DNA from 2 places in the Hansschlegelia sp. genome. Region 2 is predicted to be linked to the other one. Evidence: predicted binding sites of a transcription regulator. Region 2 holds the regulator's gene; the other holds the start of a gene.
What was found. The regulator LexA, encoded in region 2, represses DNA repair genes until DNA is damaged. The targets are predictions, from matches to a motif close to TGTTCNNNNTGTGTTCNG.
Positions count from the first base shown of each region.

Region 1: VM780_RS16675 (PA0069 family radical SAM protein) is a predicted target of LexA. The motif match lies at 2,109-2,126, and genes of this name have one in related genera.

Region 1 is NZ_DATLJK010000017.1:139,677-147,057, forward strand. Features, by position in the region: gene VM780_RS16665 (ribonuclease HII) at 1-363, opposite strand, end outside; gene VM780_RS16670 (VOC family protein) at 451-882, opposite strand; gene VM780_RS16675 (PA0069 family radical SAM protein) at 959-2,086, opposite strand; gene VM780_RS16680 (glycosyltransferase) at 2,193-2,897, shown strand; gene rpsU (30S ribosomal protein S21) at 3,092-3,370, shown strand; gene VM780_RS16690 (barstar family protein) at 3,374-3,760, opposite strand; gene moaB (molybdenum cofactor biosynthesis protein B) at 3,774-4,334, opposite strand; gene VM780_RS16700 (hypothetical protein) at 4,539-5,615, shown strand; gene VM780_RS16705 (MBL fold metallo-hydrolase) at 5,612-6,514, opposite strand; gene ypfJ (KPN_02809 family neutral zinc metallopeptidase) at 6,594-7,381, opposite strand, start outside.
Region 2 is NZ_DATLJK010000004.1:50,299-57,679, forward strand. Features, by position in the region: gene VM780_RS01660 (ComEC/Rec2 family competence protein) at 1-1,650, shown strand, start outside; gene lexA (transcriptional repressor LexA) at 1,644-2,357, opposite strand; gene glp (gephyrin-like molybdotransferase Glp) at 2,485-3,705, opposite strand; gene moaC (cyclic pyranopterin monophosphate synthase MoaC) at 3,702-4,193, opposite strand; gene VM780_RS01680 (hypothetical protein) at 4,190-4,513, opposite strand; gene VM780_RS01685 (DUF1003 domain-containing protein) at 4,572-5,135, opposite strand; gene trpC (indole-3-glycerol phosphate synthase TrpC) at 5,155-5,958, opposite strand; gene trpD (anthranilate phosphoribosyltransferase) at 5,955-6,980, opposite strand; gene VM780_RS01700 (aminodeoxychorismate/anthranilate synthase component II) at 6,991-7,381, opposite strand, start outside.

The sequences.
Region 1 (7,381 bases), on a different contig from region 2:
CGGCCGCACCGAAAGGCTCGCGACCGCCCGTGACATCGCCCACAGGGTCGCGCCGCGGATGTTGAGCCGCTCGATCCGATCGGTCGAGGCGGCCGTGAAGGCGACTTCCGCGGTAGCCATGATCTCGACGAACAGCTCTTCGCGGCGCTCCGCGTTGAGCATCTTGGAATCCGCGAGCCCGGCGGGGATCTTCTTCGGGTTCAGCACCACGGCGGCCGCTACCACGGGGCCCGCGAGCGGGCCGCGCCCGGCCTCGTCGACGCCCGCGACCAGCCGCGCGCCCGCTTTCATGGCCGCCCGCTCCCGCCGGAACGAGGCGATGATTTTCGGCGCAGGTCCGGACGTGGCGGGCTTGGCGGGCATGCGGTCTCGAAGCAGAGGATCAGCCCGCTGATCATCCCTGATTCGGCGGCGTCCGTCTGCCTCGCCGGCGCCGCCTGACGCGGCGGCTCACCTCGGCAGGCGCGCGCGCCCGTCCGCGCCAAGCGGGAATGACGGGTTATGCGCGATCTCCCACAGGTGGCCGTCCGGGTCCGCCACATAGCCCACATAGCCGCCCCACGGCGTCTTCTCGGCCGGCTTCACCAGCCCGCCGCCTGCGGCGACCATGCGCACGATCGCCTTGTCGACCTCGGCCGAAGAGCCAAGATTCCAGGCGAGCGTCTGGGCCCCGGGGCCCCGGCCGGCCAGATCGAGACCGGCGTCCGCCGCGAGCGCGTCGCGACCGTAGAGCGACAGGATCGCGCCGCCGGCCTCGAAAAACGAGACCTCGTCTGTGCTGGCCGGCGACCGCTGGAGCCCGAGCGCCTCATAGAACGATGTCGAGCGTCCGAGATCCTCGACGCCGAGAGTGACAAGAGACAGACGCAACGGCCCCGGCATGACTGACCTTTCGACGGACATGGACGCCGAGTAACGCCGCTCATCATGGCGAAATTGCTGAGAGACCGCGGACATCTCAGAAGAGCGACAGCTGCGCGCCGCTTCCTGCAGCGCGCTCGCGCTCCGGCGGCGTGAACAGATCGGTCCTCAGCTTGTGATGCCGGCGGTCAAGCCCGAGCCGCCGAGCCGCCATCTCGAAGCGACGCCCGATTGTCCAGGCCACGACGCCTTCGCCTTTCTGGCGCTTGCCCCACTCGGCGTCATAGAGCTTTCCGCCGCGCGTCTCGCGCACCAGCGAGAGGATGCGGCGCATCTTGGCCGGGTGGCGCTCCAGCAGCCACTCGGAGAACAGCTCCTTGATCTCGTGCGGCAGCCTGAGCAGCACGTAGCCGGCCTCCTCGGCGCCGGCCGCCGCGGCGGATTCCAGCAGCCGGTCGATCTCGTGGTCGTTGAGCGCCGGGATGATCGGCGCCGTCAGCACCGCGACCGGCACGCCGGCCTCCTTCAGCGCCGCGATGGTGGCGAGCCGCCGCGAGGGCGAGGCCGCGCGCGGCTCCATCTGGCGGGCGAGCGTGGCGTCGAGCGTCGTCAGCGAGATCGCCACCTTGGCCAGCCCCTGCGCGGCCATGCGGGAGAGGATGTCGAGGTCGCGCAGCACGAGCGCCGATTTGGTGACGATGCCCACCGGGTGGCGGGTCTCCTCCAGCACCTCGAGGATCTTGCGCGTCAGCCGGTAGGTCTTCTCGATCGGCTGGTAGGGATCGGTGTTGGTCCCGAGCGCCATGGTGCGCGGCTTGTAGGACGGCGCCGCCAGCTCGCGGCGCAGAAGCTCCGCCACGTTCGGCTTCGCGGTCAGCTTGGTTTCGAAGTCGAGGCCGGGCGACAGCCCCAGATAGGCGTGGCTCGGCCGCGCGAAGCAGTAGATGCAGCCATGCTCGCAGCCCCGATAGGCGTTGATCGAGCGGTCGAAGCCGATGTCGGGGGAGTTGTTGCGGGTGATGGCGGTGCGCGCCGTCTCGAGCGCGACCTCGGTCCGGAACGGCGGCAGGTCGCCTGCGCTGTCCCAGCCGTCATCCTCCTCGACGCGCTCCAGGGGCTCGAACCGGCCGCTCGCATTGCTGGCGGCGCCGCGGCCGCGCCGCCGACGCTCATCGTTCGCGACGGGCTCAACGAAGGAGGAAAGGCGGAGAGCGGGCTGTGCCATACCGCGACAGTAATCGCGGTCTGCGAACAAATCAAGAACAGCAGGCGCATTTCCTGCGTGGTGATGCGCAGAGGCCATGAATCTCACCGGACATGAGCCCTCTGGCATGCTAGAGACAGATCTCATGCTGAGCGTGGTGATCCCGACCTGTAATCACGAGCGCGCGCTCGTCCCGACCCTCTCGACGCTGGTTCCGGGGGCGGCGGACGGCGTGGTGCGCGACGTGACGATCGTCGACGGCGGCTCCACGGACGCGACGCCTGAGGTCGCCGATTTGGCGGGATGCCATCTCGTGCGCGGCGGCGGAAAGCGGGGCGACCGGCTGGACGAGGCGGCGCGCGCCGCCAAAGGCCCATGGCTGCTGTTCCTCGAGCCCGGCGTGGCGCTCGACGAGGGCTGGCAGCGCGAGGTGCGCGCGCTGATCGACGCGCTTGAGCGTCAGGGCGAGGCCGACCGGCGCGCGGCGGTTTTCCGCTACGGCCTCGACGGCTTTGGCGGCAGGGTTCGGCTGGCGGAGTTTCTCGCCGACGTCGCAGGTCTCCTCACCGGCCTGCCGCGCGCCGAGCAGGGGCTGCTGATCCACAAGCGGTTTTACGAGAGGCTCGGCGGGTATCGTCCGCTGCCCGTGATGGAAGACGCCGATCTGATCCGTCGCATCGGCCGGCGGCGGATCGTGGCGCTTCGCGCCCGGGCGCTCGCGCCGGCGAGCCGGTCCGAGGCCGCATCGCGCGGCGGCGTGCGGGCGGCGCTGACGGCCGGGCTGCTGATGCTGCGCGTGCCACCCCATCTGGTGGCGAGACTTTATGGCTGAGAGCCCAGTCTGGGCTCTCCTGAACTGCCGTTTTGGAGCCCGTCGGGTTCGGAAAGCGGCGCAAGGTTGCTTTTCCGGCTCAAACGCCTAAATAAGCGGCCGCTCAAGTGAAATAGTCAGCGCCTTCGCGTCCGGCCGCGTGGTCGGGCGTCCGGCGTCGTTTCCGCTATCGAATCCTAACGATTGGAGATGTTTTGCTAGTCGTCGTTCGAGAAAACAACGTTGATCAGGCGCTCCGGGCCCTGAAGAGGAAGCTCCAGCGCGAAGGCGTCTTCCGCGAGATGCGCCGCCGGCGCGCTTACGAGAAGCCGTCAGAGCGGAAGAATCGCGAGAAGGGCGAGGCTGTTCGGCGCGCGCGCAAGGCGGCCCGCAAGCAGGCCCAGCGCGAAGGCCTGCTGCCCATGCCGAAGAAGAAGCCGATTCCTGCGCGTCCGGGCCGTCCCGCGGCCCCCGGGACCGGCACGGCCGGCTGAGCTTCAACCGGCGAGAAGCTGCGCGATCCGCTCGCGCGCTTCTTCCGGGAAGACGACCTCGAGCTGATGCGGATCTCCGACGCGCCACCAGCGCGCCGCGTCCCTGAGAACCGACAGGTAGAGCCGCAGATCCTCCTCGGGCAGCCTCGGAAGGGCGTCATGCACGAGGACGATCGTGCCGTCGCTCATCCAGCTGAAGTCGCACAGCGCGTCGAACAGCGCGTCCCAGTCGAGCCCCGGATCGTCGGGCAGCCAGAGCTCGCTCCGGAAGGCTGCGAACAGTTCGTCCTTGCGGACCAGGTCTGAAGGCACGCGCCAGTAGAACGACTTGCCGTTGATCCGGCCGGTGAGATCGCGGGCGTATCTGAAGCCTTGCGCCGAACTGCCCACCGCTTGCTCTCCGTCAGGGCGCGCCGCGCAGCTTGCCGCGCTTCAGGTGCTCATCGAGCCGCGGCAGGATTTCGACGAAGTTGCAGGGCTTGTGGCGATAGTCGAGCTGCGCCTTGAGCACGCCGTCCCAGGCGTCGCGGCAGGCCCCGGTCGAACCCGGCAGCACGAACACGAAGGTCTTGCCCGCAACGCCTGCAGTCGCGCGCGACTGCAGGGTGGAGGTGCCGATCGTGCCCGTGGAGTAGGCGTGGAACAGGTTCGAGAAGCCGTCCATGCGCTTTTCGAACATCGGCTCGAGCGCGTCCGGGCTGACGTCGCGGCCGGTGAAGCCGGTGCCGCCGGTCGTCAGCACCACGTCGGTCGCAGGGTCCGCCACATAGAAGCCGACGGCCGAGCGCAGCGCCTCGCGGTCGTCGCGCACGATGCTCCGGCCCGAGACCCTGTGGCCGGCCTCCTCGATCCGCGCGGCGAGCGTGTCGCCGGACCGGTCTTCGGCCGCGCTTCGTGTGTCCGACACCGTCACGATCGCAATTCCGAGCGGAACGAACGGGCGGCTTTCGTCAATCCGCGACACGGCGTTTTCCTCCCGCCCGAGCGGCGCTATGATACCGCATCGTCGCGAACCTGCGCGCGCTCGCGGCTCTGGTGACCTCGGCCGCGCGGCTTGTGGCGCGCAGCCGGACGACCATGTTTCACAAACCGCCGCCACGAGCCAGAGCCGCATGACCGCCACTGCATCTCCGACCTCGGCGCGCGGTCGGCCGGATCTCGCCGCCTGATGGGCGCGCGAGCCGCGAAGGCGGTCGACTGGGCGTCGCGCGGCAGCCGCCTCGCGCTCGCGACGTCCCTCGTGGCGGCCGCGGTCGGCGCCGCGTCGAACTTCGGCTTCACGGTCCCGCTCGAAGTGGCGATCCAGCGCGGCCTCGGCGAACTCGCGACCCCGGAGGCGCTCGACGCCAAGGCGCGCGCGGCCCTCGACGCCGAGGACATCCCGCTCGCGCGCGGCTTCGCCGATCTCGGCGCCGAACTCGGTCGGCCGCTGCCGCCCGCGACGCTCGCGCGGCTCGAAGCCGCTGAGGCCCCGGGCGCGACCGCCTGGCGGAACGCACGCGGCTTTGCGCGCGGTTTTGCGACCGGCGACGCGGCCGGTTCGGCGGCGCTCGCCGGCGCGCTCGCGGCGGACCTCACGGTGGTGGGCGACGTCCGCGACCTCGCCCGCGAAGGCGGCAAGCTCGCCCGCGGCGAGGACCACAGCGACCTGATCCTGGGGCTTGCGGCGGCGGGCGTCGCGGTGACGGCTGCGAGCTACGCAACCTTCGGGGCGGCCGCGCCGGCGCGCTTCGGCCTCTCGGTCCTCAAGGCGGCCCGCCGCGCCGGCACGATGACGGCGGAGTTCGCCGCCGATCTCGGCCGCCGGCTGGCGAAGGCCGGCGAGGCCGGCGCCGGCGCTGCGGTTCGCCGCACGGGCGCCATCGAGGCGCGCGGCGGCGCGGCGGCCGCGGAAGCCGCCGGCGGCTCGGCGGCGCTCAGGACGCTTTCCGGCGCGGCCACGGAGCTCAAGGCCGTCGGCGGCGCGGTCGGGGCGGGCGAGACGGTGCGGCTGATGAAATACGTCCGCAACGTCGACGAGCTGCCGGAGCTCCGCCGCTTCGCCACCCGGTTCGGCGCCAAGAGCCGGGCGGTGGCCGAACTCACCGGCAGAGCGAGCCTGCGCGTGTTCCGCACCTCGATCCGGGTCGGCGAGATGCTGCTGCGGCATCTCTGGGGCGCGCTGATGTGGTTCGGCGGCCTGGTCCTGGGCTCGCTCTCCAAGCTGCTCTGGCGCGGCCTGCGGTTCGCCGCCGCGCGGATCTAGTCCGGCGCCGGATAGGCGCTGCGATCCTCTACGCAGGCGGGCGCGCCGACATAGCGGCCCTGCGCCGGCACGGCGACCGCCCGGAAGCGCTCGGCGAGCGCGTGCAGCGCGGCCCGCATGTGCGGCCCGGCCATGGCTTCGCCGTGCCCGGTCAGGGCGATCTCCGGCTCGAGCGCCGCGAGCCGCCGCACCGAGGCCTCCGCCTCATCCCAGTCGACGGTGAAGTACATCGGCGGCCCGTGCATCTCGGGCTCCTGGGTGAGCGCCGCATAGGCGCTCTCCTGCCGCGTCGTCACGAAGGCGTCGCCGGCGATCAGGAGGCGATCGCGCTCGCGCCACAGCGAAACATGGCCGACGCTGTGGCCGGGCGTCGCGATCCAGCGCCAGCCCGGCAGGTGCGGCACGCCGCCATCGGGCGGCAGCGCCCGCAGCCGCGCGCCGACATTCACCGGATCGCGCGGATAGAACCGCGACAACGCCGCCATCGCGCCGCCGCCGACAGAGGGGTCGCCGGGCGGGTAGGCGGCTGAGCTGTCCAGATAGGGATGCTCCAGCGGATGCGCATAGACCGGCGCGTCCCACTCCTCGGCCAGCGTCTCGAGCGCGCCGACATGGTCGAAATGGCCATGCGTCAGCACGATCGCGGCGGGCCTGGAGCCGGCGCCGAAGCGCTCCTCGGCCGCCGCCCGGATGAAGCCAGCCGACGCCGTCAGCCCGGCGTCGACCAGCACCCATTCGCGGTCGGCCGCGCCCGGCAAGCCGATGAACGCCACATTGACGATGGCGAGCCGCCGATAGGCGACGTCGGGCGCGACCTCGTGGGTCTTGTCGCCGCGTTCAGCGTCCCGGTCGGGATCGAACGCACGGTCGTCGTCGCTCAGGGGTATCTGCTGCGCCATGCGGGGCTCCGGAACGCGCGGACGGGCTGCCTTGTCCGCACCTTCCGAACCATCGCCGGCCCGCGATGTTCCGTTCCGGCTACAGGCTGCGGGCCGCGAACGTGTTGCACTGTTTCGGATCGCCGGCCTCGAGCCCCGTGCGGAACCACTTCACCCGCTGGGCGGACGAGCCGTGCGTAAAGCTGTCCGGCACGACCTCGCCGCCGGAGCGGCGCTGCAGCGTGTCGTCGCCGATCTGGCTTGCGGCCTTCAGCGCGCCCTCGACGTCGCCCTGCTCGAGCACGTGGTATTTCTTGTCGGCCCAATAGGCCCAAACCCCGGCGAAGCAGTCGGCCTGCAGCTCGATCCGGACCGAGATGGCGTTCGACTCCTCCTGCGAGCCGGCCCGTTCGCGCGCGCTGTTGGCCTTCGCCAGAATGCCGAGTTCGTCCTGCACGTGGTGCCCGATCTCGTGCGCGATCACATAGGCCCGGGCGAAGTCGCCGGGCGCGCGGAACTGGCGCGACAGCTCGTCGAAGAACTCCGTGTCGAGGTAAACCCGCTGGTCGCTCGGGCAGTAGAACGGCCCCATCGCGGATTGGGCGCGGCCGCAGGCCGAACGGGTCATGCCGCTGAACAGGGTGAGGCGGGGCTTGGTGTAGTTCGAGCCCGACTGCTTGAAGAGGTCGGTCCAGACGTCCTCGGTCTGCGCCAGCACCGCGCGCACGAAGTCGCCCTGCTTCTGCTCCTCCGCCGACAGCTCGCGCCGCTGCCCGGGCGCGCTCTGCTCATAGCCGGAGCCGCCGCCCTGCATCCCCTCGATGCCGCTGAGGATAAGCCGCGGATCGACCCCGAGCGCCCAGGAAACGAGCCCGACGACGATCAGGC
Region 2 (7,381 bases):
ACCGGCTACGGCGCGAAGGACATCCGTATTCTGCCGGCCTCTCCGGGTGGCGTCATGTCGGACGCGGCGGCGCGGCTGGAGCGACTGCGCGCGGACCTCACCGCGCGCATCTCGGCCGCCGTGGGCGGCCCGGAAGGCGCGGTGGCGGCGGCTCTGGTCACGGGCGTGCAAGGCCCGATCCCGCCCTCGGTCTCGGACGACCTCCGCGCCGCCGGCCTCAGCCATATCCTGTCCATTTCCGGGCTGCACATGGCGCTCGTGGCCGGCACGCTGTTCTGGTTCGCGCGGGCGCTGCTCGCGCTCTCCCAGCGCGCGGCGCTCAGCCTGCCGGTCAAGGAAATCGGCGCAGCGGTGGCGCTCGCCGGGGCCACCTTCTATCTCGCGCTCTCCGGCGCGGAGGTCGCGACGCAGCGCTCCTACGTCATGATCGCGGTCGCGTTGCTCGCCGTGATGATCGGCCGGTCCGCGCTGGCGCCCCGCAACTTCGCGCTCGCCGGGCTGCTGGTGACCGCCTGGACGCCCGATGCGCTGCTTGGGCCGAGTTTTCAGATGTCCTTCGCCGCCGTGGCCGGCCTGGTGGCGTGGTTCGAGACCAGGCGTGACCTGCCTCCCGCGCCGCCGCCGGCCTCGCGCGGCGCGGCGCTCACGCGCCGCCTTCGACGCGCGGCGACGCTCGCGGTTATGACGACCCTCATCGCCGGGCTCGCGACCGCGCCGTTCGCCGCCTATCATTTCCAGCGCCTGACGCCTTACGCGTTGGCGGGCAACGCGCTCGCGGAGCCCTTAGTCGGGCTGATCGTGATGCCGGCGGCGATCGCCGGGCTGCTGTTCGCGCCCCTAGGACTGGACGCGATCTGGTGGCGTCTCATGGGCTTCGGACTCGAGGGCGTGCTCGCCGTCGCTGGAGCGGTCGCCGCCTGGCCAGGCGCCGAACGCAACGTCGTGGCGTTCGGGCCGGGCGCCCTCAGCCTCTTCGCGCTGGGGATCGCATGGCTCTGCCTCTGGCGAACGGCGCTGCGCTGGGGCGGGCTCCCGATTCTCGGGGCGGCGCTCGCGCTTGCGGCGTTTCCGGCGCGGCCGGACGTCGTGATCGACGCATCGGGTCGGGCGCTTGCGGCGCGGGCGCCGGATGGCCGGCTCGCGCTGCTCGGCGCCAGCCCGGGCCGGTTCGCCGCCAAGGTCTGGTTTGCGGCCGACGGCTCGCCTGCGCCGACGCGGGACGCCGCACGCGACGTGCGGTGCGACGCCTATGGCTGCACCGCGCCCCTCGCGGGCGGTGGCGTCGTCGCGCTGTCGTGGGACCCGAGGGGACTGGAGGAGGACTGCCGGCGGGCGGCGCTTGTCGTCACGCGCCTTGACGCGCCGGCGGCCTGCGCGGAGACGGCGGCGGTGGTTGACCGAAGAATCCTCGCAGCGACCGGCGCGCTGAGCCTCACGCGCTCCGGCGATGGCTTTTCGGGCGTCGCCGCCCTCGACCCCGCGGGCTCAAGGCCATGGACGCGCCAGCCCCCGACGCCGCCTCCGGCCGCCGCTGCGCGTCTGGCGTTCGCCCCGACGGCGCCCGTCAAGGACCTCAGGCCTCCGCCGGTCGACCCCACCGGTTCCGCCGAGGCGGAGGAGGAAGACGAGACCTCTCCGGACGATCAGTAGCGGCGGATCAGCCCGACGAGCCGTCCCTGGATGGCGACGCGGTCGGGGCCGAAGATCCGCGTTTCATAGGCGGGGTTTGCGGCTTCAAGCGCGATCGAGGCGCCGCGCTTCCGCAGCCGCTTCAAAGTGGCCTCTTCCTCGTCCACCAGCGCGACCACGATGTCGCCCGTGTCGGCGGTGTCCTGACGGCGGATGAGGACGAGGTCGCCATCCAGAATGCCGGCCTCGATCATCGAATCGCCGCGCACCTCGAGAGCGAAGTGCTCGCCGGTCGACAGCAGGTCCGGAGACACCGCGATCGTGTGGCTCCTGGTCTGGATCGCCGAGATCGGCACGCCGGCGGCGATCCGGCCCATCACCGGCACATGCACGGCCGAGCGCCGATCTTCGCCGTCGTCGTCGTTCGAAGAAGCGGGCTTGAGCCGCCCGAGATTGCCTTCGATCACGCTCGGCGAGAACCGGGGGGTCGGCCGCGTGACCGAGGGGGCCGCGGCCTCTGGCAGCTTCAGCACTTCGAGCGCGCGCGCCCGGTTCGGCAGGCGCCGGATGAAGCCGCGCTCCTCGAGAGCCATGATGAGCCGATGAATGCCCGACTTCGACTTGAGGTCGAGCGCCTCCTTCATCTCCTCGAAGGAGGGCGGCACGCCGGCCTCCTTCAGCCGCTCATGAATGAAGCGCAGAAGCTCGTACTGCTTGCGGGTCAACATGGGCGGGTCCGCGACGGTGCAAAACAAATCATGAACAGAAATCTACCTGTTCTAGATGTGTTCTGCAACAGTTAACGTTCGGTTCATGCCGGGGCGGACGTCGGGAATCCGCTCCTGCGCTTCGGCTTCAGAGCGGATGCGGCAGAGGCAGAATCATGCAGGGATCGCCCGCCCGGGCAGCGGCCGCGCCGGCCGGGCGAACGAGCAGGCATTCGGCTTCGGTGAGCCGCCGCAGCATGGACGAATCCTGCCGCGGGAAGCCAGTCGCGACGGCGACTCCATCCGGATCGAAGGTCAGGGCGGCCCGCAGATAGTCTTCGCGATGGTCGTTGGCCGGCATGTCCCGGCCAAGCCGCCCCGGGATGATCTGCGGCTCGATGTCGGCGCGCCCCGAGAGACGCCGAAGCGCGGGCATCAAGAACAGCACGGCGCAGACGATGGCCGAGACGGGATTGCCGGGAAGGCCAAGCGCCAGCATCTCGCCCCGCCGCCCGGCCATCATCGGCTTGCCGGGCCGCATCGCGATCTTCCAGAAGTCGAGCGCGACGCCGCAGGCCTCCAGCGCCGGCCGGACGAGGTCGTGGTCGCCCACGGAAGCGCCGCCGAGCGTGACGAGGACATCGGCCCTCTCGTCGATGGCGCGCTCGATGGCGGCGCGGATCGCCGCTGGATCGTCCGGCGCGACGCCGAGATCGAGCGGCAGGCCGCCTTCGCCGGTCACGGCGGCCGCGATCGCAAAGCCGTTCGATGCGAAGATCTGGTCCGGGCCAGTCTCTGCGCCGGGTAGGGCGAGTTCGTCGCCAGTGGCCAGAATCGCCACGCGCGGCCGCCGCGCGACGGGGACCGAGGCGTGGCCGAGCGCCGCGGCGAGCGCGAGATCGCGCGCCCCGAGCCGCCGGCCCTCGGGCAGCAGTGTCTCGCCGGCCGTAAAATCGAGGCCCGCCCGACGGACATGGCGGCCGACCGGGACCGCCTCGTGCGCGACCACCTCGTCGCCCTCGCGCGCGGCGTTCTCCTGGAGGAGAACCGCGTCCGCCCCCGCGGGCAGCGGAGCGCCGGTGAAGATCCGTGCGGCTTCTCCGCGGCCGATCTCGCCGCCGAAAGCCTTTCCGGCCGCGGCTTCACCGACGACGCGCAGACGCGCCGGGGCGGTCGCGACATCGGCCGAGCGCACCGCATAGCCGTCCATCGCGGAGCAATCCCATGGCGGCTGCGTCCGGAGCGCATGGAGCGGCGCGGCAAGCGTTCGGCCGAGCGCCTCGCCCAATCGAACCTGCTCGGACGGAAGCGTTTTCAGGCCCGAGATGATACGGGCGCGAGCCTCCGCGACAGGGAGAAGGCCGCTCATCCTTCGGCCCTGAAGTCTCCGGAGCGGCCGCCGGACTTGGCGAGCAGCCGCACGCCTTCGATCCGCATTCCGCGGTCGACCGCCTTCGTCATGTCGTACACCGTGAGACACGCGACGGAGACCGCGGTAAGCGCCTCCATCTCAACGCCGGTGGGGCCGGTCACCCGCGCGGTCGCGGTCACCACGACGCCCGGCAGCGTCTCGTCGGGCCTGAGATCGACCGAGACTTTCGACAGCGCCAGCGGGTGGCAGAGCGGGATCAGCTCGTGCGTCCGCTTCGCCGCCATGATGCCCGCGATCCGGGCCGTGCCGAGCACGTCGCCCTTCTTGGCGTCGCCGGCCAGGATCAGCGCCAGGGTCTCGGGGGCCATCACAATCATGCCCTCGGCCGTCGCCTCGCGCGTCGTCGCAGGCTTGTCGCCGACGTCGACCATATTGGCCTCGCCGGAGGCGGAGAGATGGGTGAGGCCGGTCTGCTCCGAGGTCACTTGGGGCTCCTGGTGAGAATTCCGGTCGCGACGTCGAACGACACGGCCGCGAAAACGCCGGCCCCGGTGAACGCGAGTCCGATCAGATAAAGGCGCGTGGCCCGGTCATAGACCGTCTTCAGCAAGCCTTCGACCGGCAGCAGCAGCGCGAGGGCGCGGATCTGAAGCAGCGCCCCGCAGAACACCGCAAAGACGGATGGAAGATCATACCAGCGCCACACGCCGGGGCTCGAGGCCCATTGCGAGAGGAAGCCGAGCGTGAAGGAGACGGTGATGCCGAAGGCCGTGATCGTGCCGTTGCGGAAGACCGCCTCGATCATGGCCTCTGCCGGGACCGGAGGCCGGGACTCTGCATCCCTCGGCTCGGCTTCCGGCTCCCTAAGCACCTGCGCCGTCATCCTTGTTCAAGAGCTTCGCGAGGAGGTCGATCTGCTCCTGCTGCTTGCCCAGCAGCACGATGATGTGCTCGTCCCGCAGCCGGTCCAGCTTCTCGTGCAGCCCCATGATCTCGATCTCCGCCTTCAGGTTGACCTCGTAGTCGCGGGCGGCGTTCTCGCGATCCTTAATCGCCTGGCGGTTCTGGCTCATCATGATCACCGGCGCCTGAAGCGCCGCGAGCATCGACAGCATGAGGTTGAGGAAGATGAACGGGTATGGGTCGAACGGCCGGGACAGCAGCCAGACATTGGCCCCGACCCACAGGGTGAGAAACACCCCAAAGCTGATGATGAAGGTCCAGGAGCCACCGAACGACGCCACATGATCGGCGAGGTTCTCTCCGAACGTCTTCTCCTCGTCGCGGAGCGCCGGATGCCGGATCAGGACGCTGCGATGCTTGGCGTGCTTCAGCACGCGCGCCTCGGCTTCGGTCAGCGTCTCGGCGCTCTTCCCGAACCAGCGCTCTGCCGCGTGGTCGAGCTCGGCGTGCCGGTCGTTCGACATAGGGCCCGCCCTGTTCCGCTCAGGACGCCGGCGGCGGCGCCAGCAGCGCGCGGGTGGCGGAGGCGACATCCGCCTGCCGCATCAGGCTTTCGCCGACCAGCAGCGTCCGGCAGCCGACGGCGGCGAGCCGCGCCACGTCCGCCGGCGTGAAGATGCCGCTCTCGCCGACGAGGATGCGCCCGGCGGGAACCAGAGGGGCGAGCCTCTCCGTCGTCTCGAGCGTCACCTCGAAGGTTCTGAGGTTCCGGTTGTTAACGCCGAGCAGGGGCGCGGCGAGCGGCAGCGCGCGGTCGAGCTCTGCGGCGTCGTGCACCTCGATCAGGGCGTCCATGCCGAAATCTGCGGCCGCCGCGACGAGGTCACGCGCCTCGGCGTCGGTGACCGCGGCCATGATCACCAGGATGCAGTCGGCGCCGAGCGCCCGCGCCTCGGCGACCTGATAGGGCTCGTAGAGGAAGTCCTTGCGGATCACCGGCAGGGAAACCGCCTCGCGGGCGCTCACCAGAAACTCCGGCGCGCCCTGGAAGGACGGCCCATCCGTCAGCACGGACAGGCAGGTCGCGCCGCCCTCCGCATAGGCGCGGGCGAGCGCGGGCGGGTCGAAGTCGGCGCGGATCAGGCCCCGGGACGGGCTTGCCTTCTTGATCTCTGCGATCAGCGCCGTGCCGCCCGCGTCGATCCTGCGGCGGATGGCGTCGGCGAAGCCCCGCGGCGGCGAGGCCACGTCGGCGGCGCGGCGGACCTCCACGAAGGGGCGGACGCTCTTGGCTTCGGCGATTTCGCGCCGCTTATACGCGCCGATGCGGTCGAGGATGTCGCTCACGCGGCGAGCTCCGCATTCGAGACCTGGACGAGCGCCTCGAGCCGGGCGAGCGCTGCGCCGGAATCGAGCGCGGCGACGGCGAGCGCTGCGCCTTCGCCAAGAGTCGCCGCGCGGCCGGCGACGACCAGCGCGGCGGCCGCGTTGAGGATCGCGACGTCACGATAGGCGCCGGGCCGGCCTTCCAGCACCTGCCGCATGGCGCGCGCGTTGCTCTCGGCGTCGCCGCCTGCGAGCGCCCCGACCGGATGCGGCGCGAAGCCGGCGTCCTCGGGCGAGACCTCAAAGGTCGTCACGGCGCCGTTCTCGAGCGAGGCCACGAAGGTCGGCCCGGACGTGGTGATCTCGTCGAGCCCGTCGGAGCCGTGCACCACCCAGGCGCGCTCCGAGCCGAGCTGCGCCAGCGCCTCGGCGATCGGCACGACCCATCTGCGCGCGAACACGCCGACCATCTGCCGCCTCACGCCAGCCGGGTTCGAGAGCGGTCCCAGCAGGTTGAAGATCGTCCGCACGCCGAGCTCGGTGCGAGCGGGACCGACATGCCGCATGGCGGAATGGTGGTTCGGCGCGAACATGAAGCCGATCCCGGCCTCGGCGATGCAGGCGGAGATCCGGTTCGCGTCGATGTCGACCGAAACGCCCAGCGCGCGCAGCACGTCGGCGGAGCCGGACCTCGATGAGAGGGCGCGATTGCCATGCTTGGCGACGGGCACGCCGCAGCCGGCCACCACGAAGGCGGCGCAGGTTGAGACGTTGACGGAGCCGGAGCCATCGCCGCCGGTGCCGACCACGTCCACCGCGTCCGCGGGCGCGGCCACCGGCGTCATGCGGGCGCGCATCGCGGCGACCGCGCCGGCGATCTCGTCGACGGTTTCGCCGCGCACCCGCAGCGCCATCAGGAAGCCGCCCAGCTGCGCCGACGTGGCCTCGCCCGCCATCAGCTGGCCGAACGCGGCTTCGGCCTCCATGCGGTCGAGCGGACGTCCGTCGGCTACCCGGGCGAGCACCGCCTTGAATCCGTTCATGGCCGGCGTCTCAGAAGGCGCGCGCAGCCGCGAGGCGCCGACGCGCGGCGTTCCACTCGGCGGCGTCGGCGAGGAAATTCCCGAAGATCGACGCCCCATGCTCCGAGGCGATGCTCTCGGGATGAAATTGCACGCCATGGATCGGGAACGCGCGATGCGAGAGGCCCATGATCAGCCCGTCCTCTGTTTCGGCCGTGACCTCGAGGACGTCGGGCAGCCCGTCACGCTGGACCACAAGGGAGTGATACCGCGTGGCCTGGATCGGACCGTTGAGGCCGCGGAAGACGCCGCGCCCTCCATGGTTGACCTGCGCCAGCTTGCCGTGAACGGGGCTTGGGGCGCGTATGACAGCGCCGCCGAAGACTTCGCCGATCGCCTGGTGGCCGAGGCAGACGCCGAAG